3 regions of the Cryptosporangium minutisporangium genome follow, and region 2 is predicted to be linked to each of the others. Evidence: riboswitches for the same ligand, from Rfam matches in the RefSeq annotation. Region 2 holds a riboswitch; each other region holds the start of a gene.

Region 1 (3,267 bases), on a different contig from region 2:
AACGAGTCCGCGGACACCGTGGTGCTGGTCGGCGCCGGGGCTCGGGTGGCTGACGGCGCCTCGGTCGCAGTCGGCGCCCGTGTCCCGAACGAGTCCGCGTAGCGAGGCGTGGTCGCCGGACCGGCGGCCTGGCGGATGATGGGCCGGTGACACCGTCGTTCCCTTCACCGACCGATCCGGCCGCCGACCGGTCCGAGGTCTTCCTGCGCTACCTGGACTACTTCCGCGAGACGGTGGTGGCGAAGGCGGCGGCGCTTCCCGACGCCGACCAGCGCGCCAGCCGCCTCCCGACCGGATGGACGCCGCTGGAGCTGCTCAAGCACCTGCGCTACATGGAACGCCGATGGATCGAGTGGGGGTTCGCCGGCCGGCCCGTGGCCGATCCCTGGGGTGACCAGCGGGACGGTCGATGGCACGTCGAGCCGTCCGAGACCCTCGCGAGCCTCATCGCCGAGTTGCGTGCTCAAGGCGTCCGGACCCGCGCCGCGGTCGCGGGCGCCGACCTCTCCGCGGTCGGCGCCCCGGGGCCGCGCTGGGAGGGCGCACCCCCGGCGACGCTGGAGCGGGTGCTCTTCCACGTGCTCCAGGAGTACGCCCGCCACCTGGGTCACCTGGACGTCGCCGCCGAGTTGGCCGGCGGCCCGACCGGCGAGTGAACTGTCCGGCAGTCCCCCGGCCACGTCCGCTGCGCGCCATGGCGGCCTGGTTCGGCGCGGCCCGCCGCTCTCAGACCGCCGCGAACGCCCGGACCGGAGCGGTGCCGGTGTGGGCGAGCCGCAGGGGCGCGGCGGTGAATCGTGCGCCGTGGGGCGGCAGCCGGCCGAGGCCGGTCAGGTGTTCGACGATCGGGATGTCTGCACCGAGCAGGATCGTGCGCGCCGGTCGAGCTGGGTCGTCGGCGTGGTCGAGGCCGATCGCGTCGATGCCGACGACGGCGGCGGCGTGGTCGGCGAGCCACTGCGCCCCGGCCGCCGTGAGGTAGGGGGCGTCTTCGGCGTAGGCGGGCGTCCCGAAGTGGTGGTCGGCGTCGGTGTGCAGCAAGACGGCCTTGCCGGCGACGTCGAACGGAGCGAGCGCGCCGACGTCGACAGCCCGGGTGGCCGCGCCTGTGGTCCGGACGACGACGGCCGGCAGATCGGCGATCCGGCGCAGCGGGAGAGTGCTGAGATCGTGTTCGTGGGTGTCGCGGAACGGAGTGTCGAGGCAGGTAGTCGGCATCCCCGGCTCGGTGACGTGGCTGAGGTCGATCAGCCGGCGCGGCCGGTCGGATGATGTATCGGGCACCGCGGACGGACCGCCGCGGGTGCCCTTGTGGGCCTCGGGAAAGACGCGGAGGGCGCTGAGCTCGACGTGTTCGCTCATCAACAGGCCCAGCGAGGCGACGAACAGTGTCGCGACGTCGGCCGCGGAGACGTCCGCGGTAGGCACGTCGACGCGGAACCCCGCGACCTCCAAGTGTCCGCCGTTGGAGAACTCGACACGCGCGTCGAACTCCGCGCGGAACTGCTGTGCACTCATCGCGCCATCATCGCGGACCGTCGATGTCAGCGGTATTTACGATCTCTGACGCCTACGTACAGTCCGACTGCACTCGCCGAGCAAGGTCCCCGGCGCAACCCGAGCGACCAGCACCGGCTGAGACAACTGGTGTCGGCCCCTACGATGGGGCGCAGTGCTGGTTCGTCCCGTCCTCCAGGCGGGCGTCGTAAGAGGGAACCCGGTGAGAATCCGGGGCTGCCCCGCAGCGGTGAGTGGGAACGACCGCCGTCATGAAGCACTGGGAGCACGAGCTCCTGGGAAGCGACGGTCAGTAGGCACGAGTAGTAGGCCCACGAGTCCGAAGACCTGCCCGCACCGTGCACGCGACCGCGTGCGCCGCCGACGACCCCGAGGGAGGGTCAGGGCGGAGGCCGGCAGTTGCCTGTTGCTGCCCGCGCCTTCCCCTGTCCGTTCCTTCGGTCCATCGGATCTTCGAGGGAAGGACACCATGAGCACGACTTTCGGACGAAGCACCGTCCTCGGTTACCCCCGGATCGGTCCGCGCCGCGAACTCAAGCGGGCCGTTGAGGACTACTGGGCCGGCCGGATCGGCGAGGCTGACCTGCACGCCACCGCCGCCGAACTACGCGAAGGCGTCTGGCGCACGCTGCGTGACGCCGGTCTGGACGCGATTCCGTCCAACACGTTCTCCTACTACGACCAGGTGCTCGATACCGCGGTCGCGGTCGACGCCGTGCCGGAGCGGTTCCGCCACCTCGGTCTGTCCGCACTCGACACGTACTTCGCGATGGCCCGCGGTGTGGATGCCGAACCGGCGCTGGAGCTGACCAAATGGTTCGCGACGAACTACCACTACCTGGTACCGGAGATCGGCCCGGACACCGTCTTGGCGGCCAACCCGGCCAAGGCTCTCGGTGAGCTGGCCGAGGCTACCGAGCTGGGGATCACGACCCGGCCGGTGCTGGTCGGCCCGGCCACGTTCCTGCTGCTGGCGAAGGCCACTGACGGTTCCCCGGAGGGCTTCCGTCCCTTCGACCGGCTCGAGGACCTCGTGGAGGTCTACACCGAGATCCTCGGCGCGCTCGCCGACGCGGGTGCGGAGTGGGTGCAGCTGGACGAGCCGGCGTTCGTCGCCGACCGCACCCCGGCCGAGATCGACGCGCTGCGCGCGGCCTACACACGCCTCGTGGCGGTGGAGCGGCGCCCGCGGATCTTCGTCGCTTCGTACTTCGGTGCGCTTGACGACGCGCTGCCGGCGCTGCTGGACGCCCGCGTCGATGCGCTGGGGCTCGATCTGGTGGCCGGCTCCCGAGATCTGGACAGGCTGGCTGGTCGTGGCACGGTGAGCGGCACGACGATCGTCGCCGGGCTGGTCGACGGGCACAACATCTGGCGCACCGACCTCGGCGCGGCCTCGGCGATCTACGCCACCCTCAGTGGCCTGGCCGACGACGTCGCGGTCTCCACCTCGTGTTCGCTGCTGCACGTCCCGGTCGATCTCACCGCCGAGACCGACCTCGACCCGGCGCTGGTCGAGCGCCTGGCGTTCGCGCGGCAGAAGGTGGACGAGGTCGTCGCGCTCAGCCGTGTCTTGACCGACGGAGTCGGCGCACTACCCTCCGCGCTGCCCCCGATGCCGGACGCCTGGCGGGACCAGACGGTGCACGCCCGTCTGGACGCGATGCGGCCCGAGCACTCGCGGCGGGGCGCCTACACCGACCGGGCGGCGGCCCAGCAGGAGCGTCTGCAACTGCCGCCCCTGCCGAC
Region 2 (3,267 bases):
GGTGCGGGCCGGTGCGCGTGGTTACCTGCTGAAGGGCGCGACGCCGACCGAGGTCGAGCGGGCGGTACGGGCGGTCGCGAACGGCGAGGTGATCCTGGGACCGCAGGTGGCGGCCCGGGCGATGAACTACCTGTCCGGGGCGCGGACCACCGGGCCGGTGCCGTTTCCCGAGCTCACCGACCGGGAGCGGGAGGTCCTCGACCTGGTCGCGCGGGGGTACGACAACACGACGATCTCGCGTCGGCTGGTGCTGAGCCCCAAGACGGTGCGGAACCACGTGGCGAACGTGCTGACGAAGCTCGGTGTGCCGAACCGTTCCGAAGCCCTGGTTCTTGCCAGGGAACGAGGATTGGGGGCGGCCACCTGAGTGTCAGCGTCTCGGGCTGGGGTAACCGGGAGTAACGGTTGCCGGGCGCTGGGGGTGTCTGATGTTCTTCGCCGACCGGACGGAAGCAGGCCGGGCGTTGGCCACTGCGGTGAGTGAGCACCTCGTCGACCATGGCGATGCGCACCACGTGCCGTTGGTCCTCGGGCTGCCGCGCGGTGGTGTTCCGATCGCGCGTGCGGTGGCCGCCGCGGTCCACGGTGAGCTGGACGTCGTGGTCGCGCGGAAAATCGGCGTGCCGTGGCACCGCGAGCTCGCCCTGGGCGCGGTGACCATCGACGGGCCCGCGCTGTTCGACCAAGGGCTACTCGGACAGGTCGGTCTCCGGCTGGAGGACCTCGACGCGGACGTCGAGCGGGAGCGGGCCGAGGCGCGCCGCCGCACCGAGCGGTACCGGACCGGGCGGTCGGCGCCGGTGGTGGCCGGGCGGACCGTGGTGGTCGTCGACGACGGGTTGGCGACCGGCGCGACCGCGCGGGCCGCGCTCCGGCGGGTGCGGGCCGAGAACCCGGGGCATCTCGTGTTCGCCGCGCCCGTCTGCGCGCCGCAGGCGGTGGCCATACTCCGCACCGAGACCGACGCGGTGGTGTGCGTGAGCGCGCCGCCGGAGTTCCGTGCGGTGGGGTTCCACTACCGAGACTTTCCGCAGCTCACCGACGAGCAGGTCGAAGAGGAGCTGCGCGTCGCCCGCCACGAGAGCGCCGCACTCCGCCTCTGAGCCCGGTGCTTCGGCGCGTGGGGTGGTTTTCGGGAAGACAACCTCGGCGCGGCGAGGTGGCGGGTGGTTTCCCGAAAGGCCACCTCCGGGGCGCCGCTGAGGGGTGGTCTTCCCGAAAAGTCGGGCCGGGGCTCGCAGGGGGTGGGTGCTCTTCCCGAAAAGGCGCCGCCCCCGTGCCCCGCGCACCGCGCCCCGTGCCCCGCGCACCGCGCCCCGTGCCCCGCGCCCCGCGCGCCCGCCCGCGCCCTCACGCACCGCGCACCGAGGGCTGCGCCGCGGGGCCGCGCGACTGCGTGCGCAGGGTGGGTCTTGCGTGACTCGTGTCTCGCGGGGTGGGTGCCCTTTGACGGCAGGCCACGCGGTGAGTCACAGTGTCGCCTGAGCGGAGGGCAGGAAGACCGGTGAGAATCCGGCGCGGTCCCGCCACTGTCACCGGGGAGCCGACCTCACCCAACGGTCACGGCCAGACACGGCTGGAAGGCCGAGGAAACGCGTCGATCCGGGAGCCAGGACACTGCGTCCGCTCCCTGCGAGCATGCTCGCAGGTCACCCACACGCGGGCGTGGACACCCGCGGGAAGGACCCTGGCATGCGCTCGTGCGTGACCGGCGGGTGACCCCGCCGTACCCGTTCTCCGCCGTCGTCGGCCTCGACGACCTCCGCCTGGCGTTGACGCTCAACGCCGTCTCGCCCGCCATCGGTGGCGTCCTGGCCCGGGGCGAGAAAGGCACCGCCAAATCCACCGTCGTCCGGGCGCTGCACGCGTTGCTGCCCGCGATCACGGTTGTTCCCGGGTGCCGGTTCGCCTGCGATCCGGCCGCCCCCGACCCGCTCTGCCCGGACGGGCCGCACGTCGACGTGGTCGCCGAGACCCGTCCGGCGCGGCTGGTCGAGCTGCCGGTCGGCGCGACCGAGGACCGGCTGGTGGGCGCGCTGGACCTGGAGCGCGCGCTCACCGAGGGCGTCCGCGCCTACCAGCCGGGTCTGCTCGCCGCCGCGCACCGGGGCGTCCTCTACGTCGACGAGGTGAACCTGCTCGCCGACCACCTGGTCGACACGCTCCTGGACGCGGCCGGGATGGGCAGCGCCTACGTCGAGCGGGACGGCGTCTCGGTGCGGCACGCCGCCCGGTTCCTGCTGGTCGGAACGATGAACCCGGAGGAGGGCGAGCTCCGCCCGCAGTTGCTCGACCGGTTCGGCCTCACCGTCGAGGTCACCGCCAGTCGAAAGCCGGCCGAGCGCGCGGAGGTCGTGCGGCGCCGGCTGGCCTATGAGGCCGATCCGGAGGGGTTCGCGGCGCGCTGGGCCGCCGCCGACACCGAGCTCGCGGCCCGCATCGTCGACGCCCGCGACCGGCTCTCGGCCGTCGAGCTGAGCGACGCCGCTCTGCGGCGGATCACCGCGGTGTGCGCCGCTTTCGACGTGGACGGGTTGCGCGCCGACCTGGTCACGGCCCGCACGGCGGTCGCGCTCGCGGCGTGGCACGGGCGGGACCACGTCACCGACGAGGACATCCGGCGGGCGGCGGAGTTGGCGTTGCCGCACCGCCGTCGCCGCAATCCGTTCGACGCGCCCGGCCTCGACCAGGACAAGCTCGACGAAGCGCTGCGCGAGGCCGCCGAGAACGACCCGGACGACGATCCGGACGACCCGGGCGACGGTGGCCCCGACGGCGGTGGCTCTGACGACGAGGGCCCTGACGACGGTGGCGGGAGCGACGGTGGCCCGGGTGACGGTGGCCCGGACGGCGGCGCCCCGGACGGTGGTGAGGGGGCGGACGGATCGAGCCCGCCACCTTCCGATACCGACGGCACCGCACCGGAAGCGCCGCCGGCCCCCGCGCCGCAGCCGCGCACCGCGCCCACCGGTGAGGCGCCGGACGGTGTCCCCGGGCTGCCCGGTGCGCCCGCCGAGCAACCAGCCGTGCGGGCGGCGTCCCCCTACCGGACGAGACTGCTCACGGTTCCGGGCATCGGCCGCAGTCAGTCCGACGCCACCGGCCGGCGCTCGGCCGCCGAGTCCCGCCGCGGCCGGGTGGTGCGCGCGACCCGCACGGACGGTCCGGTGACCGACGTCCACCTGACCGCGACGCTGCTGGCCGCGGCGCCGCACCAAAAGGCTCGTGGCCGTATCGCGGGGCTGCTCGTCGACCGCGCCGATCTGC
Region 3 (3,267 bases), on a different contig from region 2:
AGATCTCCGCCCCATCGCGGATGTACTGCCAACTCACTGCTTGCTCCTCCTGGCTGCCGCGACGATCGCGGGTAGCTCGTCGACGTCGTCGACCGGGAAACCGTCGACCTGGTAGCCGTCGGCCGTGGCGAGCACGTCGACGTGTACACCGACGGGATGCCCGCAGCGCCGTTCACAGCCGACGAAGTGCACCGGCGAGAGGCCCGGCGCAGGTTGGGCTACCCCGAGCGCGACCGAAGCGTCCGCGCGCACGTCCGCCAGCGACTTGGCGCAGCCGGGCAGCCCGGTGCACGCGGTCGCGGTCGCCCACGGGGACGCCGGGTCGGTGACCAGGCCGACGTCAGTCAACGCGTCCAGCGCGGAAGCACCGACACCCGGCAGCACGACACCGCGCCACGGAGTGACGATGATCTCGTCCCGGGCCAGCTCACCGATCCGCGCCATCTGCACGGCCGTGAGGCGCCCGAGCGGTGCGACCGCGCCGACTCCGCCGGGTGCCACCCCGATCGGTCCGGAGGCGGGCGGCGGCGGCGCGGTGACGTCCGGACGGGACAACGGCACCCCGAGCGCGTCGGCCACCCGGGCGGCGACGCGGGCCGGTCCGTCGTCCACCTCCGCCAGACGCCAGGCCCGGGACTCCTGTGCCCGGCGCTCGGCGAGGAACCCCCACGCGGCCGCCAGAAGGGCGGGAACGGCCTGGTCGACGCGGACCCGCAGACCGCAGTCGACGCCCGCCAGCAGCACCGGGACGGGGTCGGAGCCGAGCAGCACGGTCACGTCCGCACCCAGGCCCGCCACGTCCCGCGCGGAGTCCACCGCGAACAGGAAACGCCCTGGCAGTGCGGCCAGGTCCGGGGAGGCGCAGAGCTCCCGGTCGAGTCCGGTCACGACCGGACGCACGTCGCCGAGCGGAGAGGCGACGATGTTCCGCACCCGCTCGTGCGTGGCGGACGGCAACAACCCGGCGGACGCCAGGCGCATGGCCAGCGCGGTCGGGTCGGCGACGCCCCTGATCTGGACGTTCGCGCGGGAGGTCAGGTCGAGCGGGGCGTACTCCTGTAGCGCGGCCCACTGGGTGAGGCTCACCACACCACCGGGGACCCGGATCCGCGCCAAACCGCCGTCCGCAGCCTCGTGCACCTGCAGCGCGCCTGGACAGCGGTCGGCGTCCAGGCGGCGCGGAGCGGGCACGGCGGTGGGCATACGCCGGATGCTACGTGCCACCCGGGCTACCGCAATTGGGCCCACTTGACGGGAGCGACCCCGATCACCAGTGTTGAGAGGCCACGAGCGGTGTCAGGTGGAGGAAGCCGGTGAGAATCCGGCGCGGTCCCGCCACTGTCACCGGGGAGCGACCCTGCACTCCAAAGCCACTGCGTCAGCGGGAAGGCGAGCAGGGGAGCACCGATCCGGGAGCCAGGAGACTCCGGACGCCGCGAGAGGCAGCGGGCACTACAGCCGTTGCCGAACCACACGACCCGGGGCGCGGACCCCGAGTGAGGACCCCTGCGTGATTCTGCTGCTCTCGACCTCCGACACGGACCTGCTCTCGGCGCGGGCCAGCGGAGCTCCGTACCGCCTGGCCAACCCCGCTCGGACCAGCGTCGACGACCTGCCGGAGCTGCTCGACGGCGTCGACTTGGTCGTGGTCCGCATCCTCGGCGGACGCCGGGCGTGGGAGGAAGGCTTGGACGCGCTGCTGGCCGGGCCGCGGCCGGTCGTCGTACTCGGGGGCGAGATCGCGCCGGACGCGGACCTGATGCAGCTGTCCAGCGTGCCGGCGGGCGTTGCGGCGGAGGCCCACGGGTACCTCGCCCAGGGCGGCGCGGCGAACTTGGAGCAGCTCCACAACTTCCTGAGCGACACGGTCCTGCTCACCGGCCTCGGCTTCGCGCCTCCCGTCGACACCCCGACCTGGGGTGTCCTCGAGCGCCAACCGCGGACCGCAACCGATCCCACGCCGACCCCGGTGGGAGAAGGTCCTGCCGCAGAGACCACAACGAGGTACGGAACCTCAGCAGACGTTCGGAGACGTACTGGTCCGTGCATCGGTGTCCTGTACTACCGAGCGCACCACGTCGCCGGGAACACCTCGTTCGTCGAGGCGTTGTGTGACGCGATCGAGGACGCAGGCGGCCAGGCGCTCCCGGTGTTCTGCGCCTCGCTCCGAGCGGCGCCGGCCGAGCTGCTGCGCACGCTGGAGCGCGCCGACGCCCTGGTCGTGACCGTGCTCGCGGCCGGCGGCACGAAGCCCGCCACCGTCAGCGCCGGCGGCGACGACGACGCCTGGGACGTGGGCGCGCTCGCCGCGCTCGACGTCCCGATCCTGCAGGGTCTGTGCCTGACCAGCAGCCGCGAGACCTGGGCGGCGAACGACGACGGCCTGAGCCCGCTGGACAACGCGACCCAGGTCGCGATCCCGGAGTTCGACGGCCGGATCATCACGGTCCCGTTCTCGTTCAAAGAGATCGACGCCGACGGGCTGACCGTCTACGTCGCCGACCCCGAGCGGGCCGCCCGGGTGGCCGGCATCGCGGTGAAGCACGGTGCGCTGCGGCACATCCCGGCCGCCGAGAAACGCATCGCGCTGATGCTCTCCGCCTACCCCACGAAGCACGCCCGGGTGGGCAACGCGGTCGGCCTGGACACGCCGAAGTCCGCGGTGAAGCTGCTGCAGGCCTTGGCGGACGCCGGGTACTTCCTCGGAGACGGCCTCCCGGGCGTGGAGGCGCAGGACGGCGACGCGCTGATCCACGCGCTGATCAAGGCCGGCGGGCACGACACCGCCTGGCTCACCGAGGAGCAGCTCGCGTCGAACCCGGTCCGGATCCCGGCCGCGACCTACCGCGCGTACTTCGAGTCCCTCGACGAAGATCTGCAGCGGAAGATGCTCGAGCACTGGGGCGAGCCGCCGGGTGAGCTCTACGTCCACGACGGCGACATCGTGCTGGCCGCCCTGCGCGCCGGGAACGTCGTCGTGATGATCCAGCCGCCGCGTGGTTTCGGCGAGAACCCGGTCGCGATCTACCACGACCCGGACCTCCCGCCGAGCCATCACTACCTGGCCGCCTACCGTTGGCTGGCCGCCGAGTTCGGCGCAGATGCCGTCGTCCACCTGGGCAAACACGGCAACCTGGAGTGGCTGCCCGGCAAGACCGTCGGAATGTCCGCCGCCGACGGTTCCGACGCCGCGCTCGGTGATCTGCCGCTGATCTACCCGTTCCTAGTCAATGACCCGGGCGAGGGCACGCAGGCCAAGCGGCGCAC

The links. A riboswitch is a leader RNA that binds a small molecule or an ion and turns the genes downstream of it on or off. The one in region 2 is predicted to bind cobalamin.
Region 1: it holds a riboswitch for cobalamin, as region 2 does, so the genes downstream of both, metE (5-methyltetrahydropteroyltriglutamate--homocysteine S-methyltransferase) here and ABEB28_RS29695 (putative cobaltochelatase) in region 2, are expected to answer to the same signal.
Region 3: it holds a riboswitch for cobalamin, as region 2 does, so the genes downstream of both, cobN (cobaltochelatase subunit CobN) here and ABEB28_RS29695 (putative cobaltochelatase) in region 2, are expected to answer to the same signal.

Annotation. Positions count from the first base shown of each region.
Region 1 is NZ_BAAAYN010000052.1:66,950-70,216, reverse strand. Features, by position in the region: gene ABEB28_RS35815 (glucose-1-phosphate adenylyltransferase family protein) at 1-102, shown strand, start outside; gene ABEB28_RS35810 (mycothiol transferase) at 147-656, shown strand; gene ABEB28_RS35805 (cyclase family protein) at 727-1,518, opposite strand; cobalamin riboswitch at 1,660-1,867, shown strand; gene metE (5-methyltetrahydropteroyltriglutamate--homocysteine S-methyltransferase) at 1,988-3,267, shown strand, end outside.
Region 2 is NZ_BAAAYN010000043.1:77,748-81,014, forward strand. Features, by position in the region: gene ABEB28_RS29685 (response regulator) at 1-367, shown strand, start outside; gene ABEB28_RS29690 (phosphoribosyltransferase) at 429-1,103, shown strand; cobalamin riboswitch at 1,494-1,620, shown strand; gene ABEB28_RS29695 (putative cobaltochelatase) at 1,716-3,267, shown strand, end outside.
Region 3 is NZ_BAAAYN010000031.1:46,244-49,510, forward strand. Features, by position in the region: gene ABEB28_RS24135 (precorrin-3B synthase) at 34-1,203, opposite strand; cobalamin riboswitch at 1,304-1,427, shown strand; gene cobN (cobaltochelatase subunit CobN) at 1,511-3,267, shown strand, end outside.